One region of the Streptomyces sp. NBC_00341 genome, then DNA from elsewhere that is predicted to be linked to it. Evidence: riboswitches for the same ligand, from Rfam matches in the RefSeq annotation. Region 1 holds a riboswitch; the other holds the start of a gene.

Region 1 (7,260 bases):
CGCTGGGCGACGGCCCGACGGCTGGTCTGAGCGGACGGCCGGTCCGAGCCCGACGACCGGTCCGAGCCCGACGGCTGGTCCGAGTCAGCCGGCTTCCCGTTCCGGATCGAGCGAGATGTTCAGCTTCTCGCCGATCCTGCGGTAGCCGATGGACGCGTAGATCCGTTCCACATCGGCGTCGCCCGGCTCCAGCCACACCACCCGGCAGCCCCGCTCGAAGGCGGTCGCCGTGAGGTGGGTGGAGAGGGCGGCCCCGATGCCGCGGCGCCGGAAGTCCGCCGAGACCGCGAGTCCGGCCAGTTCGCTGAGGCCGTCGACCGGGACCGAGCAGCCGCCCGCACCCGCCGGGATGCCGTCGACGGTGGCGAGCGCGGCGACGCCGCCGTTCGCCGCCGCGTCGCGCAGCCACTCCGCCTCGCCGCCCTCCGGCTCGCCGGTCCCGCCGTACCCCAGGTGCTGGACGAGCGCGGCGGCATCGAACTCCGCCGCCGTGACCGGTTCGGCCGTCACCAGACCGTCCACCGGCTTCGGCGGCAGCAGGCCGCCGGGGGCGCAGGCCAGGATCGGGGCCCGGTTCTCGACGGTGAACCCGGCGGCGAGCAGGGCGGGTTCGACGGCGGGCGCCCAGCCGGGCAGGTACTCCAGACGCGGCATCCGGTCCCGTTCGCGGAACGCCGCGACCAGGGCGTCGAGTTCGCCGGGTGTCGGTTCCGCGCCCTGGTCCGGGATCGCGTAGTTGGCGTACTTCAGCGACCAGTTCACGTTGTGGCGCACCGTGAACGGGCCCACCCGGTAGTGGTCCGGGGAGCGGAGGGCGAGCGTACGGGCGTGGGTCTGGACGTCGAAGTCCATGGGCATGTGTGGGTGTCCTTCTGTCCGGTCGGTCGGAAGGACGGGAGCCTATGCCACCCGGGTCGCTCCGGCGAAGGGCATTTCGTCGATCGGCGCGATGCGGACCGGGGCTCCGGGGCGCGGGGCGTGGATCATCCGCCCGTTGCCGATGTAGAGGCCGACATGGCTGATGCCCGAGTAGAAGAACACCAGGTCCCCGGGAGCGAGTTCGGACCGTCCGACCCGCTGCCCGGCGTTGATCTGGGTGTACGTGGTCCGGGGCAGCGAGACACCTGCGGAGCGCCAGGCGGCCTGGGTGAGGCCGGAGCAGTCGAACGAGGAGGGGCCGGTGGCGCCCCAGACGTACGGCTTGCCGAGGGCCCCGTACGCGAAGGCGACGGCCGCCGCCGCGCGGGCGTTCGGTGCCTGTGCAGAGCCGCGCGGGGCGCTGCGGTCGGCGTGGCCCGCGCCGCCTCGGCCGCCGTCGTCGGAGGCGTCGTAGGCGGCGCGCTGGGCGGGGGAGAGGCGGGCCAGCAGCGTGCGGGCCTGCGACAGCTTGGCCCGGACCGTCGCCTTGTGCTTCTGGAGGTCGTCCTGGCGGGCGGTCAGCTCGGCCAGTTGCCCCGCCGCCTCGGAGCGCAGCTGCGCCACGTCCGCCACCTGGCGCTGCACGGCGCGGACCTCGTCGGCCCGGCCCGATGCGGCCCGCTCCACGTAGGAGGCGCGCTGGAGGTACTGGTCGGGGTCGGAGGAGAGGGCCAGCTGGAGGGAGGGATCGAGGCCGCCCGCGCGGTACTGCGCGGCGGCGTACGAGCCCAGCGCCTCGCGCGAGGTGTTGAGCCGCTCGGTCCTGCGGGCGGCCTCGTCGCGCAGCGCGTCGATCGACCTGGCGGCGGCGGCCGCCTTCACCTTCGCGCCGTTGTACTGCTCGGTGGCGACCTCCGCCTCCCGGTACAGCCGGTCCACCTGGGCCTTGACCTTGGCGGCGGTGGGCGTCGGCTCTGCGTGCGCGGATCCCGGCAGCGCGGCAGCGGTCGCGGCCCCGGCGAGGGCGAGGGTCGCCGCGGTGCGGGCAGCAGAGCCGGTGTACGGGCGCTGCTTGGGTTTCCGGTGCGCGGCCACGAGGGCGGTGGTCCTTCCTGTCGACTGCCCGCCGGGGCCTACCGGCGGACCCGCCCGGTCCGGCGGCGGGTCGCCAACAGGGGGAGCGGCCCGCCGCCGGATCTCTCGGCGGGGCGACCGGGCGGCGCCGTCCGGGTGCGGAGCGGCGGTGATCCGGTCACCTGGTAGGGACGCTAAACCCGGGGCACGGGGAAGAGTCGTAATGACGCTTATTGCCCGAATTTGGCGGTGCGTTGTTTCTGAATGACAGGAAAAATTGCACCAGAGTCAGGCAATTGGTGCATTAGTCGGTCAAGCGACCAGTAAGTAGCACCTGGCTGCGGAGGCCTGCTAAGGGCGGGGCTAGGGTGCGGAACCATGCGTGTACTCATCGATGTCTTCGTCGCTCTTCACATCATCGGAATCGCCGCCCTGCTGGGAGGTTTCCTCACCCAGATGAAGGCGATGGGCGCGGGGACGGCTCGATTCGTACCGGGGATGCTGCACGGCGCGCTGACCATGCTGGTCACCGGGATCGCCCTGGTCGGGCTCGACCAGGCCGACGACCACCCCGTGAACAACGTCAAGATCGGCATCAAGCTGCTGATCCTCGTCGTCGTCCTCGGGCTGGTCTACGTCAAGCGGGACGAGGAGAAGGTCGAGAAGGGCCTCTTCGCGGCGGTGGGCGGACTGACGATGGTCAACATCTTCATCGCCACGCTCTGGACCTGAGCGCTTCCTGCTGCTGCCTAGCCGGGGCGCACGCTCCCGTAGATCGGCATGTAGAAGATCGACTCCTCGCGCACATTGGCCCCCGGCTTCGGCGCGTGGATCATCATGCCGTCGCCCTTGTAGATCCCGACGTGGCTGATGTCGTCGTAGAAGAAGACCAGGTCACCGGGCTGGAGGTCCGCCGTGGCGATCCGGGTCCCGACGTTCACCTGGTCCCAGGTGGTCCGCGGAATGCTGACGCCCGCGGCCTTCCAGGCCGCCTGGGTCAGCCCCGAGCAGTCGTACGAGGACGGGCCGGTGGCCCCCCAGACGTACGGTTTGCCCATCTGGGCCCTGGCGAACGCGAGGACCTTCTCGGCCTTCGTCGTCGCGCTGCTGTCCGAGCCGGAGCCAGAACCGGAACCGGTGCCCGTTCCCGTGCCCGTACCGGAGCCCGTGCCGCTGCCGCTGCCGGCCTCCTTGGCCTTGCGCTCTGCCTCCGCCTTCGCGGCCGCCTGCTTCTTCGCCAGCTCCTTTGCCTTGCGCGCGGCCTCGGCCTTCTTCTTCTCCTCCAGCTCGGCCAGCCGCGCCTTCTCCTGCGCGGTCAGCTTCGACAGCAGCGTGCGCGCCTCGGTCAGCTTGTTCTGCACGTCCTGCTTGCTGGTGCGCAGCTTGGTCTGCGACGCGGTGAGCGTCTCCAGGCTCGTCACCGCCTCTGCCCGCTTCTTCGACGCCTGCGCCTGCTTCGTCCGGAAGTCCGTGACGGCCTGCTGCTGGTTCGTGGCCATCCGGTTCATCAGGTGGGTCTGGTCGAAGAACGACTGCGGGTCGTTGGCCAGGAAGAAGGTGGCGGTCGGCGCGAGCGCGCCGTCGCGGTACTGGGCGGCCGCGTAGTTCCCGAGCGTCCGGCGGGCGTCGTTCAGCTTGTCGGCGCGCTTGGCGATGTCGTCCAGCAGCCCGTCCACCTTGGTGCGCTGCGCGGCGGACGCCTCTTTCGCCTCGTCGTAGTGCTGGGTCGCGGTGCCCGCCTGCCGGTAGAGGTCGTCGACCTTCTTCTGGACGTCCTCGATGCTGGGCTTCGGGGCCGGGGCCGCCAGCGCGCTCTGCGTGGACAGCAGGGTCACCGAGGCGAGTGCGGCCGTCGTGAACCCGATGGCGGGGGTGGTGCTGCGCACCCGGGGGCGCGGTTTGCGATGCGATGCCAAGGCCGGCATTTCCTTCCGTGGACCGCCTACCGGGTTAGCTGTCGGGTTCGGGCGGAACGGAAGGCTGCCCTACGGTCCTGGTGGGGGTTGCGGACCGATTCACCCCGGTGCTGCGTGTGGGTCCCCGGTTCCGGACCCCGTACGGGCGGCCCGGATTCGGCGTGGACGCCCGCTCGGCGTGGTTCGCCTCTGGGGGTACGGCCGTCCGAACGAGCACGCTAGCCAACTCATGGTGCCGCTGTGAAGGTTGATGTTCGATATGCCCGATACATTTTCGTGACCTTGCGGAACCCGTGCCGTACGGCCGGGCGCGGCGCGGCATTTTCCTACGCAGGGTGGTCCGGGCATCGCCGTGTGTGGCTCCCGTGGGTGCGGGTTCTGCCGTGCGACCCCGGCCATGATCCGCCGGACAGGCCCTAGACTCGGAGGGCGATGAGCAGCCTCTTTGACGACAGTTTCCTGGCCGGCCTCCAGCACACGGAGGAAGGGCCCCCGCCACCCCCCGAGGACTCCGCACCCGAAGCGGTGCCGGAGGACCTCTTCGGGGGCGTGTTCGACGGGCCCCCGCCGCCCCGCGACGCGTACTACCGCGACGGGGCCCACCGCCCGGTCATCGACGCCGCCGCGCTGCTCGACGGGCTGAACACCGAGCAGCGTGCCGCCGTCGTGCACGCGGGCTCCCCGCTGCTCATCGTCGCCGGGGCCGGTTCGGGCAAGACCCGGGTGCTGACGCACCGCATCGCCCACCTGCTGGCCGAGCGCGGGGTGCACCCCGGCCAGATTCTGGCGATCACCTTCACCAACAAGGCCGCCGGTGAGATGAAGGAGCGCGTCGAGCAGCTCGTCGGGCCCCGCGCCAACGCCATGTGGGTCATGACCTTCCACAGCGCGTGCGTCCGGATCCTGCGCCGCGAGTCGAAGAAGCTCGGCTTCACCTCCTCGTTCTCGATCTACGACGCGGCGGACTCCAAGCGGCTGATGGCCCTGGTCTGCCGCGATCTCGACCTCGACCCGAAGCGCTTCCCGCCGAAGTCGTTCACGGCCAAGGTGTCGAACCTGAAGAACGAGCTGATCGACGAGGAGACCTTCGCCGGACAGGCCACGGACGGCTTCGAGAAGACCCTCGCCCAGGCCTACGCGATGTACCAGTCCCGGCTGCGCGAGGCCAACGCGCTGGACTTCGACGACATCATCATGACGACGGTGCACCTGCTCCAGGCCTTCCCCGACGTCGCCGAGCACTACCGCCGCCGCTTCCGGCACGTTCTGGTCGACGAGTACCAGGACACCAACCACGCCCAGTACACGCTCGTACGGGAGCTGGTCGGCCCGGCCGGCGAGGCCGACGCCCCCGGCGAGCTGTGCGTCGTAGGTGACGCCGACCAGTCGATCTACGCCTTCCGGGGCGCCACGATCCGCAACATCCTCCAGTTCGAGGAGGACTACCCGGACGCGACCACGATCCTGCTGGAGCAGAACTACCGCTCCACCCAGACGATCCTGTCCGCCGCCAACGCCGTCATCGAGCGCAACGAGAGCCGCCGCCCGAAGAACCTCTGGACCAACGCCGGCTCCGGCACCCGGATCACCGGCTACGTCGCGGACACCGAGCACGACGAGGCGCAGTTCGTCGCGGACGAGATCGACCGGCTGACCGACGCGGGCGACGCCAAGGCGGGCGACGTCGCGATCTTCTACCGGACGAACGCGCAGTCCCGTGTCTTCGAGGAGATCTTCATCCGGGTCGGCCTGCCCTACAAGGTCGTCGGCGGTGTGCGCTTCTACGAGCGCAAGGAGGTCAGGGACGTCCTGGCCTACCTCCGGGTCCTGTCCAACCCGGAGGACACGGTCCCGCTGCGCCGCATCCTGAACGTGCCCAAGCGCGGCATCGGGGACCGGGCGGAGGCGATGATCGACGCCCTGTCGATGCGCGAGAAGATCACCTTCCCGCAGGCGCTGCGCCGCGTCGACGAGGCGTACGGCATGGCCGCCCGGTCCGCCAACGCCGTCAAGCGGTTCAACACGCTGATGGAGGAGCTGCGCACGATCGTCGAGTCGGGCGCGGGCCCGGCCGTGGTGCTGGAGGCCGTCATGGAGCGGACCGGCTACCTGGCCGAGCTCCAGGCCTCCACCGACCCGCAGGACGAGACCCGGATCGAGAACCTCCAGGAGCTCGCCTCCGTGGCGCTCGAATTCGAGCAGGACCGGAGCGAGGAGGAGGGGTCGGGAACGCTCGCCGAGTTCCTGGAGCGGGTCGCGCTCGTCGCCGACTCCGACCAGATCCCCGACGAGGACACCGACGGCTCCGGAGTCGTCACGCTGATGACCCTGCACACGGCGAAGGGCCTCGAATTCCCGGTGGTCTTCCTGACCGGCATGGAGGACGGCGTCTTCCCGCACATGCGCGCGCTGGGCCAGGTCAAGGAGCTGGAGGAGGAGCGCCGGCTCGCCTATGTCGGCATCACCCGCGCCCGCGAACGGCTCTATCTGACCCGGGCGTCGATGCGCAGCGCGTGGGGCCAGCCCTCGTACAACCCGCCGTCGCGGTTCCTGGAGGAGATCCCGGAGCAGCACCTTGAGTGGAAGCGCAAGGGCCCGATGGCGGCTCCGGCGGGACCGACGTCGGGCATCACCTCATCGTTGTCCGCGTCCCGTTCGCGCTCCGGGCCCTCGGGCTTCGCGACCCGGCGGACGTCGGACAAGCCGACGATCACGCTGGTGGTCGGCGACCGGGTCACGCACGACCAGTTCGGTCTGGGCACGGTGACGGCGGTCGACGGCATCGGCGACCAGGCGAAGGCCACGGTCGACTTCGGGGACGAGCGGCCGAAGAAACTGCTCCTGCGGTACGCCCCGGTCCAGAAGCTGTAGCGGGGCGTACCGTCCGGCCCGGTTCCTCCAGGAGGAGGCCGGGCCGGTCAGGTCAGGTCGGGTCGATGTCGTGGCTGCGGAGCCAGGGCAGCGGGTCCACGGCCGCGCCGCCGCCGGGCCGCACCTCGAAGTGCATGTGCGGGCCGGTCGAGTTGCCGGAGCTCCCGGAGTGCGCGATCACGTCTCCGGCCTTGACGTTGCCCGAGCGGATCCGGGTGCTGCTGAGGTGGCAGTACCAGGTCTCGGTGCCGTCGGCCATCGTGACGATGGCCATGTTGCCGTAGGCGGTGTTGTACTGCGTACGGATGGTGCCGTCGGTCGCCGCCATGACCGGGGTCCCGTACTGGACGGGGAAGTCGATGCCCGTGTGCACGGACATCCAGTTGACGCCCGCCTGGCCGAAGTACGCGCTGAGTCCGTGCTCCTTGACCGGCATGACGTACTTGGGGCGCAGGGCCTCCTTGCGGGCGGCCTCCTCCTCGCGCTTCTTCTTCTCGGCGGCCTGCCGCTCCTTCAGGTCGATGCGCTCCTGGGTGCGGCT
Region 2 (7,260 bases), 2.4 Mb from region 1:
GGCTGCATCCCGTCGTCGCCGTCTACGCCACCTTCCTCAACCGGGCCCTCGACCAGCTGCTGATGGACGTCGCGCTGCACAGGTGCGGCGTGACCTTCGTCCTGGACCGGGCCGGTGTCACCGGGCCCGACGGCGCCTCCCATAACGGCATGTGGGACATGTCCATGCTCCAGGTCGTACCGGGACTGCGGATCGCGGCACCGCGCGACGCCGGACAGCTGCGGGCCCAGCTGCGCGAGGCCGTCGACGTCGATGACGCCCCGACCGTGATCCGGTTCCCCAAGGAGTCGGTGGGGGAGCCGGTCCCCGCCATCGGCCGGATCGGCTCCATGGACGTACTGCACCGCGACGAGGACGCCGATGTGCTGCTGGTCGCGGTCGGCGTCATGGCCCCCGTCTGCTTGCGGGCCGCCGACCTGCTCGCGGGCGCCGGCGTCCGCTGCACCGTGGTCGACCCCCGCTGGGTCAAGCCGGTCGACGGGCAGCTGGCCCCGCTCGCCGCACAGCACCGGCTCGTCGCCGTCGTCGAGGACAACAGCAGGGCCGGCGGCGTCGGCTCCGCGGTCGGGCAGGCGCTGCGGGACTCCGACGTCGACGTACCGCTGCGCACGTTCGGCATTCCGGAACAGTTCCTCGCCCACGGCAAGCGCGCCGAGGTACTGGCCGACATCGGACTCACACCGGTCGAGATCGCCGGCCGGATCAGCGCGACCCTGGCCCTGCGGCCGAAGGCCGTCGACGACGGTCACCACGAGCGCGACGCCCTGGACGACGGGCACAAGGAGAGCGGGGCATGAAGGACGACGGGCCCAAGGGCTTCGATCTGGCGCGGCTCCTCGCGGAGCGCGGCGCCGAGCGCTACGAGCTGCACACCAAGTACCTCAACCACCAGCTCCCGCGCATGCTGCGCACCATCGGCTTCGACAAGGTCTACGAACGGGCCGAGGGCGCGCACTTCTGGGACGCGGAGGGCAACGACTACCTGGACATGCTGGCCGGGTTCGGCGTGATGGGGCTCGGCCGGCACCACCCGGTCGTACGCAAGGCGGTGCACGACGTCCTGGACGCCTCGCTCGCCGACCTCACCCGCTTCGACTGCCAGCCACTGCCCGGCCTGCTGGCGGAGAAGCTGCTCTCGCACAGCCCGCACCTGGACCGGGTGTTCTTCGGCAACAGCGGTACGGAGGCCGTCGAGACGGCGCTCAAGTTCGCCCGCTACGCGACCGGGAAGCCGAGGATCCTGTACTGCACGCACGCCTTCCACGGACTGACCACCGGCTCGCTCTCGGTCAACGGCGAGGACGGCTTCAGGGACGGCTTCGCGCCCCTGCTGCCCGACACCGCCATCGAGCTCGGTGACCTGGACGCGCTGCGGCGCGAGCTGAAGCGCGGCGATGTGGCCGGACTGGTCGTCGAGCCGATCCAGGGCAAGGGCGTGCACGCCTCGCCGCCCGGCTTCCTGCTCGCCGCACAGGAGCTGCTGCGCAAGCACAAGGCCCTGCTCATCGCCGACGAGGTGCAGACCGGCCTGGGCCGGACCGGCGACTTCTACGCGTACCAGCACGAGGAGGGCGTAGAGCCGGATCTGGTCTGCGTCGCCAAGGCGCTCTCCGGGGGCTATGTGCCGGTCGGGGCGACGCTCGGCAAGGACTGGATCTTCAAACGCGTCTACTCCTCGATGGACCGGGTGCTGGTCCACTCGGCCAGCTTCGGCTCCAACGCCCAGGCCATGGCTGCCGGGCTCGCGGTCCTCGCGGTGATGGAGGACGAGGAGACCGTGGCCAACGCGCGCCGCACCGGTGATCTGCTGCGCGAACGGCTGGCCGCGCTGGTCGACCGCTACGAGCTGCTGCACGAGGTGCGGGGACGCGGGCTGATGATCGGCATCGAGTTCGGCCGGCCGTCCTCGCTGAAGCTGCGCAGCCGCTGGACGATGCTCCAGGCGGCCCGCAAGGGACTCTTCGCGCAGATGGTCGTCGTACCGCTGCTCCAGAAGCACCGGATCCTCACCCAGGTCTCCGGAGACCACCTCGAAGTGATCAAGCTGATTCCGCCGCTCGTCATCGACGAGGCGGACGTGGACCGGTTTGTGGACGCGTTCACAGCGGTGATGGACGACGCGCACAACGGCGGGCTGATGTGGGACTTCGGCCGGACCCTGGTGAAGCAGGCCGTGGCCAACCGCTGATCAGGAGGGGTTTTGCCTGGGAGGCAATAAATTTGCCTCCCAGGCAGGATCCTGGCCCAATGGACATATGAATCCCGCAGAAGCAGGGGCGGCCGAAGAGCTGCCCGGTGTCGCGCCTCGGCTACGCGATCTGCGCCGCGGCCGCGGGCTCACCCTGGAGACCGCCGCCCAGCGCGCCGGGCTCTCGCCCGCGCATCTGTCCCGGCTCGAAACGGGCCGCCGCCAGCCCTCGCTGCCGATGCTGCTCGGACTCGCCAGGATCTACGGTACGACGGTCTCCGAGCTGCTCGGCGAGATCCCTCCGGAACGTGACGCGATCGTCCGTGCCCGGAAGTTCGAGGGGGCGGAGGCCGACGGCTGGATGTACCAGCAGGCCGGTGGGTCCGGCCGGGCGATGCAGGCGCTGCGCGTCCGGGTGCCGTACGGCGCGCAGGGCGACCTGGTGCGCGTCCACCCCGGTGAGGAGTGGCTCTACGTCCTGGCCGGAAACCTCCGGGTGACCCTCGGGGACACCGTGCACGACCTCGGCCCCGGTGACAGCGCGCACTTCGACTCGCTCACCCCGCACCGGATCGCGGCGCCGGACCGCGAGGGTGCCGAGCTGCTCTTCGTTCACACCCTGCTGCAGAGCCCCGCCGCCGAGCTGTGTCTCGGCAGCGGGATCCACCGTCGCTGAGACGCCGTCCCGCCGGCCCGTCCGGTCACCAGAGAGGACCGTCATGTCCGATTCCGAGAACTACGACCCGCTGACCCCGGCCAGGCGCAAGGAGTCCGACTCCCAGGAGCGCAAGATGCCGCGGGGGCTGGTCATCAGGCTGTTCGCCTACCTGGTGGCCGGGCACGTCGTCGCGGGCTTCCTCTACCTGCTGTTCGCGGTGGGGATGCACAACCAGTAGCCGGCGGCGTCACCCCTCCGGATTCCGTCAGGAGTCTTCGAGGAGCCGCTCGCGCAGCCGCTCCCGTGTCTCGGGCGTGATCTTCAGCCCCTCGGAGAGGTAGCGGTCCGTGCCGCCCCACGTCTCGTCGATCGTGGCGAAGGCCGCCCCGAGGTATTCGCTGTGGGCGCCGAAGAGCGGGCTGAGGAGCTCCATCACCTCGGGCGACATCCCGGCCGCGGAGGTGTCGCTGCGGCGCACCCGGTAGCGGCGGTGGGTGTCGTTGGACTTGAGGTAGTCCGCCTCGATCGTCTCGCGTCCGACGCCCACCGCGAGCAAGGAGATCGCGATCGAGAGCCCGGCCCGGTCCTTGCCCGCCGCGCAGTGCATCAGGGCCGGGACGCTGTCCTCGGCCAGGGCGTGCAGCACCTGGCTGTGCTCGGCGGTGCGGTCCAGGATGATCGAGCGGTAGGAGGCGACCATGCGGTCGGTCCCCTTGCCGCCGCCGAGGATCGCGCGCAGCTCGTCCATGTTGCCGTCGCGGACCATCCGCCAGAACTCGGAGCCGTCCGCCGGGTCGGTGAGCGGGACGTTCACATTGCGTACGCCGGGCAGCTCGACGTCCGGTCCGTCCAGCTTGAGGTCGGCGGCGTTGCGGAAGTCGAAGACGGTGTGCAGGCCGAGGCCGCCGAGGAACGCCGCGTCCTCGGGCGTGGCGGCTGCCAGGTGACCGCTGCGGTAGAGCCGCCCGTACCGCACCCGGCGGCCGTCAGAGGTGGGCAGCCCGCCCACGTCACGGAAGTTGCGGACCCCCGCCAGCTCGGGTTCCGTCGACGGGGTCTGCGGCAACTGCTGCGTCACGGTCACTCCTGGGGGCTCTGCCGCCGACGCGTGTCGCCGACGGGTCCACTCCCGTGACGATACGACATCGGATACACGGACAATCATCCCGGCGATGCTCCCGTCCATCCCCCTCCGTGCTGCGCATTTGTGGCACGCCGCACCGTGCCTTTGCGGGACGCCCCGCGAATGACGGGCACGACATGTCCGCATTGAGGCTTTTAGTCGAACATGCCCTGCTTATACGGGAGATGGTCACCCTCTCGTGAGCGGGATCATATCCGTGACGGTGTGTGGCGGCGCTCCGGTTGGGCAATCCGTGCGCCAAGCGGAATGCCAAGATCCATAATCCACGGAGTGTGACCGGAATTCCGCGTCGAATTCCCGGTGCGGATTCCGGCGTGGAACCCGTGGCTTGTTTCCGCCGTCCTGGCTCGCTTACGTTCCATGTCAATCCGGATGGAACGCCTAATCCTGCCGCCGTCCGGAATTCCGCACCCACTCACCGTGTGGCAGGAGCGGGGGACCCAGGTAAGCCGCCGACCGGAGTGATCCGGCCGGCTCGGGGTGAAGTCGCGCCAGGCGCGGCCGGGCATCTCCAGCCCGAACCCGACAGCTCACCTCGTAGGCGCCGGAGAGGAAATTCTTCATGCCCATCCCGGGTAAGCACCGCCGTCCCAAGTCCAGCACCATCGCCCGCGGCGTCGTCGTCGCGAGCGCCGGCGGAGCCGTCATCGCGCTTCCGCTGCTCGGCGCCACCGGTGCCAACGCCGCGGAGCAGGCCGCTCCCGCCACCGCGAAGTCGGCCGCCGCCACGCACTCCACCCCGGCCAAGCCGGTCGCGGACAAGCAGTCCGGCACCACGACGTACTCCGTGGTCTCCGGCGACTACCTGTCGAAGATCGCCGCCCAGCACAAGGTCAAGGGCGGCTGGGAGAAGCTGTACCAGGACAACCGCAAGGTCGTCGGTGACGACCCGAGCCTGATCTTCCCGGGTATGAAGCTGACCCTCGGCGGCAAGGCCTGGGGCCACGCCCCGGCCACCGGCTCGCACACCGCCACGGGTGACACCACCCCGTCGAAGGCCCCCTCGAAGGCTCCGGCCAAGACCGAGTCGAAGGCGCCCGCGGCCTCCAACACCGCGTCCTCCTCCGACACCCAGGCGTCCGACACCGCTCCGGCCGAGCAGGGCACCGCCTCCGGCTACGTCCACCCGGTCCCCGGCAACCACACCACCGCCTACCGCGCCTCCGGCGCCAGCTGGTCCAGCGGCAGCCACACCGGCATCGACTTCCCCGTCTCCACCGGCACCAGCGTGAAGGCGATCACCTCCGGCACCGTCGTCACCGCGGGCTGGGGCGGCGCGTACGGCAACGAGGTCGTCATCAAGCACGCCGACGGCCACTACTCGCAGTACGGCCACATGTCCTCGCTCTCCGTCTCGGCGGGCCAGACCGTGACCGCGGGCCAGCAGGTCGGCCTCTCCGGCGCCACCGGCAACGCCACCGGCCCGCACCTCCACTTCGAGATCCGCACCGGCCCGGCGTACGGCTCGGACATCGACCCGATTGCCTACCTGGCGTCGCACGGGATCAACGTCTGATCCAGGCAGCAGCGGTCCGGTGACCCGGACCCGCAAGCAATACAGAGGGACGGTGCGCGGCGGCGCGCCGTCCCTCTGCTTTGCGGTGACCGTCCTTATTCCCCCTTTACCAAAAACTGACCGGGTGGTCTATCTCACCACCCGTCAACCCCATATTACGGTCGCGTAGGTCACAATCGACGGTGCAGGATATGCCCTTGTGGCAGACGATTCGAGAAACATCCGACAGGGCGTCATCAACCGACAGGGCGCCATCGAGTCGTACGCGGCGATTGGCGACAGTTTCACCGAAGGAGTCGGTGACCCGGGCCCGGACGGGACATTCTTCGGCTGGGCCGACCGGCTCGCGGTAATTCTCGCGGACCAGCTCCCGCACCCGGAATCGGCGCAGGGCGGCACAGCCGCCGCGCACGGACACTTCCGGTACGCCAATCTCGCCGTACGAGGACGCCTCCTCGACCAGATAGTCGAGGAGCAGGTACCGCGCGCCAAGCAACTCGCCCCCGACCTGGTGAGCTTCTGCGCGGGCGGCAACGACATCATCCGGCCGGGCACCGACCCCGACGACGTGGCCGAGCGCTTCGAGCGCGCGGTCGCCGAGCTGTCCCGGTCGGTCGGCACCGTCATGGTCACCACCGGCTTCGACACCCGAGGCGTTCCGGTGCTCCGCCACCTGCGCGGCAAGATCGCCACCTACACGGCCCATGTGCGGTCCATCGCGGACCGCTACGACTGCCCGGTGCTCGACCTGTGGTCCCTGCGCTCCGTGCAGGACCGGCGCGCCTGGGACGGCGACCGGCTGCACCTGTCGCCAGAGGGGCACACCCGCGTCGCGCTGCGCGCCGCCCAGGTCCTGGGCCTCGACGTGCCGGCCGACCCCGACCAGGAGTGGCCGCCGCAGGCGCACCGGAGAGCGCTGGAGGTCCGGCGCGACGACATCCACTGGGCCCGCGAGTACCTTGTGCCGTGGATCGGGCGCAGGCTGCGCGGCGAGTCGTCGGGGGACCACGTGGAGGCGAAGCGGCCGGACCTGCTGCCGCTCTGAGGGCCGGTCCGGTCAGAGTTCGCCGAACGGGCGCCGCTCGGCGAACTCCGGCGAGGGCATCCCCAGCAGCTGGGGGCCCGCCCGCCCGACGGAACGCGGCGGCCGGGCCGGTACGCGCTCCAGCACGCCGCCCGCGAACACGTCGTACAGCGGCAGCGTCTCCAGATGGACGTAGCCGATATGGCAGTCGCACACCGCCAGCGGGCACGCCCGGGGGCCCAGCGCCCCGCGGTAGCTGCCGTCGTAGAGGTTGCCGAGTTCGGCCCGGACGAAGTGGCAGCGGCGCACCGTGCCCTCCCCGTCCACCGAGATGACCGACTCACCGGTCCGGCACGGCAGCCCGGCCGAGCGGTGCGGATGGCGGCTGTACGGGAACAGCGGGTCGATCTCCGTCCACCGGCCGGCCTCCGCGTCCGTGTAGGTGTGCCCCTCCGCGGCGTTGACCCAGAGGTACACCTCCTCCGGGAGCGCCGCCCGCAGCCGCCGGGCCTCGTCGAGGTGATCGTCCAGACCCACCACCCCGACGCTGTGCCGGATCCCCAGGGACGCCAGCTCCCCGCACCGGTCCAGGAAGCGCTCGTACGGCGTCTGGCCCGGGTGGTACGTGCACCAGAGCGCGATCTTGTCCCGCCCGGCCGCGCCCGCCTCGGCCAGCCACCGCGTACGTCCGCTCAGGTTCGTCTGGATCGCCACCCGGCGGATGTGCGGC

Evidence for each region. Region 1 has a riboswitch for cyclic di-AMP ahead of OG892_RS24900 (NlpC/P60 family protein). Riboswitches for the same ligand answer to the same signal wherever they lie in the genome.
Region 2: linked by a shared signal. The riboswitch ahead of OG892_RS35195 (peptidoglycan DD-metalloendopeptidase family protein) and the one ahead of OG892_RS24900 (NlpC/P60 family protein) in region 1 are both predicted to bind cyclic di-AMP.

Annotation. Positions count from the first base shown of each region.
Region 1 is NZ_CP108002.1:5,498,812-5,506,071, forward strand. It holds gene OG892_RS24880 (response regulator transcription factor) at 1-30, shown strand, start outside; gene OG892_RS24885 (GNAT family N-acetyltransferase) at 85-858, opposite strand; gene OG892_RS24890 (NlpC/P60 family protein) at 901-1,953, opposite strand; gene OG892_RS24895 (hypothetical protein) at 2,311-2,664, shown strand; gene OG892_RS24900 (NlpC/P60 family protein) at 2,682-3,857, opposite strand; cyclic di-AMP (ydaO/yuaA leader) riboswitch at 3,856-4,020, opposite strand; gene pcrA (DNA helicase PcrA) at 4,281-6,719, shown strand; gene OG892_RS24910 (M23 family metallopeptidase) at 6,772-7,260, opposite strand, start outside.
Region 2 is NZ_CP108002.1:7,870,080-7,877,339, forward strand. It holds gene dxs (1-deoxy-D-xylulose-5-phosphate synthase) at 1-797, shown strand, start outside; gene OG892_RS35175 (aspartate aminotransferase family protein) at 794-2,188, shown strand; gene OG892_RS35180 (helix-turn-helix domain-containing protein) at 2,256-2,864, shown strand; gene OG892_RS35185 (DUF6126 family protein) at 2,908-3,084, shown strand; gene OG892_RS35190 (tyrosine-protein phosphatase) at 3,112-3,924, opposite strand; cyclic di-AMP (ydaO/yuaA leader) riboswitch at 4,359-4,549, shown strand; gene OG892_RS35195 (peptidoglycan DD-metalloendopeptidase family protein) at 4,553-5,506, shown strand; gene OG892_RS35200 (SGNH/GDSL hydrolase family protein) at 5,706-6,551, shown strand; gene OG892_RS35205 (STM4011 family radical SAM protein) at 6,564-7,260, opposite strand, start outside.